2 linked regions of the Methylobacterium mesophilicum SR1.6/6 genome follow. The protein of the gene in region 2 interacts with the protein of the main gene of each other region in a pairwise test. Links are inferred from orthologs where the notes say so. Each region holds a gene or a part of one and is shown on either strand. Other genes may lie near its edges.

The links. The genes of interacting proteins can lie anywhere in the genome.
Region 1: the proteins of MMSR116_RS24805 (region 2) and bioB interact in binary tests that used the Escherichia coli proteins (3 or more experiments, as listed by UniProt). The link is inferred for Methylobacterium mesophilicum SR1.6/6 from one-to-one orthologs.

The regions. Positions count from the first base shown.
Region 1 is NZ_CP043538.1:744,495-747,520, reverse strand. What follows is about bases 1-2,955. They hold bioB (biotin synthase BioB), read right to left. Parts: upstream 2,002-2,955; coding sequence 1,000-2,001; downstream 1-999. Other genes in these bases: MMSR116_RS03405 (fumarylacetoacetate hydrolase family protein), read right to left, coding at 2,256-2,955; MMSR116_RS03415 (sensor histidine kinase), read left to right, coding at 1-904. In the rest of the region: more of MMSR116_RS03405, read right to left, coding at 2,956-3,026. UniProt on the Escherichia coli protein: Catalyzes the conversion of dethiobiotin (DTB) to biotin by the insertion of a sulfur atom into dethiobiotin via a radical-based mechanism.
Region 2 is NZ_CP043538.1:5,240,421-5,243,251, reverse strand. Bases 71-2,830 are described here. They hold MMSR116_RS24805 (class II glutamine amidotransferase), read right to left. Parts: upstream 1,964-2,830; coding sequence 1,178-1,963; downstream 71-1,177. Other genes in these bases: MMSR116_RS24795 (cytochrome c oxidase subunit 3), read right to left, coding at 2,355-2,830; MMSR116_RS24800 (hypothetical protein), read right to left, coding at 2,042-2,353; MMSR116_RS24810 (NepR family anti-sigma factor), read right to left, coding at 274-1,014; MMSR116_RS24815 (DUF1236 domain-containing protein), read right to left, coding at 71-123. Also shown: more of MMSR116_RS24815, read right to left, coding at 1-70; more of MMSR116_RS24795, read right to left, coding at 2,831-2,831.

The sequences.
Region 1 (3,026 bases), 4.5 Mb from region 2 along the record:
CCTCCGGCTCCTGGTCTCGTCGCTGATCATCGCGGCGGCGGCGGCGGGCCTCGTCTTCGTGGTGCTGCAGGTGCTGATCGTGCGGCCCGTACGCCGGCTCGCCACCAGCATCACCGCCTTCTCGGACGATCCGGAGGATGCCGGCCGGATCATCGCCCCGTCCCGCCGCAGCGACGAGATCGGGCAGGCCGAGCGGGCGCTCGGGCGGATGCAGCGCAGCCTCGCCGACCAGCTCCGCCAGAAGCGGCGGCTCGCCGAGCTGGGGCTCGCCGTCAGTAAGATCAGCCATGAGCTGCGCAACCTGCTCACCGGCGCGCAGCTCCTGGGCGACCGCCTGGAGGGGACCGACGATCCGACCGTGCAGCGGGTGGCGCCCCGCCTGGTGGGCACGCTGGCCCGGGCGATCCGCTTCTGCGAGGCGACCCTCGCCTACGGGCGCGTCGCCGAGCGGGCGCCGCTCCTCGCCAGGACGCCGCTGGCGCCGATCTTCGCCGAGCTGCCCGATCTCGCCGCGCTGGCGGCTCACCCCGTCGCCGTCCAAGTCTCGGCGGGCGACCTGTCGGTTCAGGCCGATCCGGAACAGCTCGGCCGGGCTTTGGCCAACCTCGTCCGCAACGCCGTGCAGGCGCTCGACGGCGCCCAGGTGGCGGACGCCGCGGTTCGGGTCGCAGCCAGCCGCGACGAGCCCGGCCGGGTGACCATCCAGGTCATCGACAACGGCCCCGGCCTGCCGGCCCGCGCCCGGGAGAACCTGTTCGCGCCGTTCCAGGGTTCCATGCGCTCAGGGGGCACGGGACTGGGGCTCCCGATCGCCGCCGAACTGATCGCGATCAACGGCGGCACGCTCAGCCTGGACGATTGCGAGACCGGGGCGTGCTTCCGGATCATGCTGCCGGAGGGCTGAAGGCGGTCGCGCCGGCCCTGGCCCGTCGCCCCGCGCGAAGCGCAGGGCCTCGGGGCACCAGCGGCTCGACGCCGGGAGGCGTGGCGTCGGCGACCCTATTCGGCAGCCGCCAGGACCGGCTCGGCGACGGGGATGCCGAGATCGGCCAGTAGGGCCGCGTCCGCATCCGCCTCGTTGTTGGCGGTGGTGAGCAGCCGCTCACCGTAGAAGATCGAGTTGGCGCCCGCGAGGAAACACAAGGCCTGCGCCTCGCGGCTCAGCGCCCGGCGACCGGCACTGAGGCGGACACGCGCCCGCGGCATGACGATGCGGGCCGTCGCGCACATGCGCACCATATCGAACGGGTCGATCGCCTCGGCAGCGTCCCCGAGCGGCGTGCCCGATACGGCGGCGAGGGCGTTGAGCGGCACGCTCTCCGGATGCGGCGCGTGATTGGCGAGAACCTGCAGCATCGCCACGCGATCGCTCACGCCCTCGCCGAGGCCGATGATGCCACCGCAGCACACGCCGATGCCCGCCGCGCGCACCCGCTCCAGCGTGTCCAGCCGATCCGCGTAGGTGCGGGTCGAGACGATCTTGTCGTAGTAATCCGGGCCGGTATCGAGGTTGTGGTTGTAGGCGGTGAGCCCGGCCTCCGCGAGGCGCTCGGCCTGGCTGGCCGTCAGCATGCCGAGCGTCACGCAGGCCTCCATGCCGAGGCCGCGCACGCCGCGCACCATCGCGAGCACCGCGTCGAAATCCGGCCCATCCTTCGGGCTGCGCCACGCCGCGCCCATGCAGAAGCGGGTTGCGCCAGCGGCCTTCGCGGCGGCGGCTTCGGTGAGCACCGTTTCCACCGGCATCAGGCGCTGGCGGGCGAGGCCGGTCTCCTTGTGGTGGGCCGATTGCGAACAGTAGCCGCAATCCTCGGGGCAGCCGCCCGTCTTTATCGAGAGCAGGCTCGCCCGCTGGACATCGGCCGGATCGTTGTAGGCCCGGTGCAATGTCGCGGCCCGATGCACGAGGTCGAGCAACGGCAGGTCGTGGATCGCGCGGATCTCGGCCACGCTCCAGTCGTGGCGGATGTCGGTCGCGTGCGGGTCGGCGGCTTCGTTCATGGTTCCCTTGAGTGGGATCGGCGCGGAAAAATCAAGCGTCGTGATGGGCATTGAGCCGGAGCCGCTTCGCGGCCGGTTCTCGTACTGGATCCCGGGCGCATGCCGCTTGCGCTGCATATGCCCGGGAGAAGGGTCAGCCTTGATCCGCACCACCCTGTCCCGGACAGGTGGAGTGTCTGCGGGAGCTAGTCCGGGATTCAGCACACCGCTCGCCGCGAAGCGGCTCGGAACCCGCCCTCAGGCCGGAACGGCGCTCAGTCCGTCGGCTTCCCGGCCGACACCTTGGCGGTCCAGTCGTCGAAGGCGATGACCTTCTGGCGCTGCTCGCCGAGCCGCTCGATCCGCAGCACCATCTCGTCGCCGGCCTTGAGGTAATGCGGCGGCTTCATGCCCAGACCGACGCCCGGCGGGGTGCCCGTGGTGATCACGTCGCCGGGCTCAAGCAGCATGAAGTGCGACGTGTAGGCCACGAGCTGGGGCACGTCGAAGATCATCGTCGCCGTGGAGCCGGTCTGGCGGCGCTCGCCGTTCACGTCGAGGCTCATGGCGAGGTTCTTCAGGTCGGGGATCTCGTCGAGGGTCACCAGCCAGGGGCCGAGGGGGCCGAAGGTCGGCGCGCTCTTGCCCTTGGTCCAGGTCGGGCCGCGGTTCATCTGCCACTCGCGCTCGGAGACGTCGTTGCAGATGCAGGCGCCCGCCACGTAGCTCAGCGCCTCGTTGGCGTGGACGTAGCTGGCGCGCCGGCCGATCACCACGGCGAGTTCCACCTCCCAGTCGGTGCTGTGCGAACCCTTGGGGATGATCACCGTGTCGTTCGGCCCGCACAGGCTCGACGGCGCCTTGTTGAAGATGATCGGCTCCGCGGGGATCGGCGAGCCGGTCTCGGCGGCGTGGTCGGCGAAGTTCAGGCCGATGGCGACCACGTTGCGGGTTCCGCCGACGCAGGGGCCGAGCCGCACGTCCGGCGCCAGCTTCGGCAGGGTCTCGGGATCGAGGGCGCGCAGCCGCGCCAGGGAGTCGGGCGC
Region 2 (2,831 bases):
GCCGGCCGCATCGGCACCCGCGGCCGCGCCGCGCTCGGCACCCGGGATCGTGCCCTGGGCCTGGGCGGCCAGCGGCAGCGACAGGGCGAGGGCCGAGGCGGCGATGAGGGTCTTGAAGGTCATACGGGCTTGCTCCGTTCCGTGGTGTTCCGCCGCAGGGACGCGGCGAAGCTCGGGCCGGTAACGCCCGATCCCCGGATTCGGATGCATGCCTTTTTGCGGCGCGGCGGACCGAGGGCGGTGCCGTCCTTGACGGTCTCCTTACGCGTGCTCTCACGCGTCCTTGGGCATCGCCGACTGGATGAACCGGTCGGAGCCGAGATCCTCCTCGTCGTAGCCGAGGAGTTCCGCGAGCCGGCCGCGGGCGCGGCTGACCCGGCTCTTCACGGTGCCGACCTTGCAGCCCATGATGGCCGCAGCCTCCTCGTAGGAGACGCCCTCCGCGCCGACGAGGACCAGGGCCTCGCGCTGGTCCGGCGGCAGCTTGGCCAGCGCCGATTGCAGGTCCTCGACGTCGAGCCGGTCGCCCTGGTGCGGGGCGGTGGCGAGGCGGGCCGCGTAGGACCCGTCCTGATCCTCGACCTCGCGGACCCGCTTGCGGTGATCCGAGTAGAAGATGTTGCGCAGGATCGTGAACAGCCACGCGTTCAGGTTGGTCCCCGGCTGGAACCGCGCGCGGTGCTGCCAGCCCTTCAGCAGGGTGTCCTGGACGAGGTCGTCGGACCGGGCCGGGTTCGACGTCAGCGACAGCGCGAAGGCGCGCAGCGACGGCACCGCGGCGAGAAGGCCGTTGCGGAATTCCGGCTCGATCGCCTCGCCCCGGGCCCGGAGCGCCGTCTCGAGCTTCTCGATCAGCTCGGCGAAGCGGGACGGCAGGGTCTCCTCGCCGATCCGCTCGTAGACGGTGCGCAGGTGCTCTCCGAGATGCGTGCGGATGCCGGGGGCCAGGTTCGGGCGGCCATCCCGCGTCCCGTCCTCCTGGGACAGGACGGTGTCGGTGTCGTCGCGGGTCATGCGTGTCGCACTCGTCAGCTCATCGTGGCTCGACCTGTGGTCCCGAGTGGGTCGAGGCGGGGCGCTTGGCGGCTTGAACTCGCGGCGAAGTCCGGCCGGTGCGCTCCTGTTACCGGGGTTCTAACGCATCGGGCGCGGGCATGCACCCTCGGGCAAACTACACTTAAGCTAAGTTTGCCGGTCTCAAAAGGCGGATCGCCCCGTCCCGGAGCGTCAGGACGTCGCCGCGGGCGAGGTCGGTCCAGCACTCGTCCCGGGTGAGGGGCTGGGTGGCGATGACCGTCACCACGTCGTGCTCGGTGGTCTCCTGCGCGAAGTCGACCTGCCAGTCCTCGTCGATCAGGGTGGCCTTGCCGAAGGGGGCGCAGCGGGTCAGGTAGCAGAGGCGCTTGCCGCAATGGGCGTAGAGGGTGCGGCTGTCGGTGAGCAGCATGTTGAACACGCCGAGCGCGTGCAGCTCGGCCGCGAGGTCGGCCACGGCCCGGTCGAGGGTCTCGGGGCGGGGCAGGGCGCGGAACCGGGCCTGGAGCCGGCCGAGCATCCAGCAGAAGGCGTGCTCGCTGTCGGTGGAGCCGATCGGCATGAAGCCGCCGAGCGGCAGCTTCTTCACGCCCTTGAGCTGGCCGTTATGCGCGAAGGTCCAGCGGCGGCCCCACAATTCCCGGGAGAACGGGTGGGTGTTCTCCAGGCTGACCCGGCCGCGATTGGCCTTGCGGACATGGGCGACGACGATCCGGCTCTTGATCGGCATGTCGCGGAGCAGCCGGGCGAGCTGCGAGCGGGCGCTCGGCTCCGGCTCGTGGAAGCTGCGGCAGGTGCGGCCGTCGTAGAAGCTGATGCCCCAGCCGTCGGCATGCGGCCCGGTCTCGCCGCCGCGCCGGGCCAGGCCCGCGAAGGAGAAGCGGATGTCGGTCGGCACGTTGGCGCTCATGCCGAGCAGTTCGCACATCGTCTTTCAGCCGGGCCATGCGGGGAAGCGGCGACGTTTAGGAGTGTTCGGCCGTCCCGACAACGGCTTTCGCGCGGATCAGCGCGCCAGATAGTCGGTGAGCGTCATGCCGACCATGATGGCGACCCAGAAGAAGCCGAGCCCCGAGAACAGCCGGATCAGCGGCGGCTCGTGGATCACCTCCATGGAGACGAGGAGGATCAGCGCCACCATCACGGCGACGACGGCGAGTTCGACGATCCAGACCTGCGCGAAGGGGAGGGTGGCGCCGAGGGTGACGTTGACGGCGAGCAGGCCGAGCAGCGCCAGGAAGGTGAGCAGCGGCGTGCGGAGACGTTTGCGGAGCAGGGCGCGGTCGTCGGTGCTCAGGGGCGCGAGGGGGTTCCGCATCCTACCGGTTCACCACGTAGAGGATCGGGAAGGCCAGGATCCAGACGAGGTCGATGAAGTGCCAGTACAGGCCGTAGACCTCGATCCAGTTCTGGTGCCGCGACAGGAACCCGGCCTTCGCGGCCAGCCAGGTCATGCCGAGCAGGAGCGCGATGCCGGTGAACAGGTGCAGCGCGTGGAGCAGCGTGGCGACGTAATAGAGGTTGACGAACAGCCGCGCGGCCGGCGTCTCGGCCAGCGCGAAGGGCCGGTCGCTGAGGAACGGCATCATGTGCTCGGCCCAGTCGGCATAGTACTCGTAGCCCTTGAGCACGAGGAACAGGCTGCCCAGTGCCGCCGTCGCCAGCATCGCCCGGACCATGGCGCGCTGCCAGCCCATCCGCGAGAATTCGATCGCCATCGACATGGTCAGGCTGGAGCAGATCAGCACCACGGTGTTGGTGGCGCCGATCCAGAACTTGAGGTGCTTGGCCGCCGC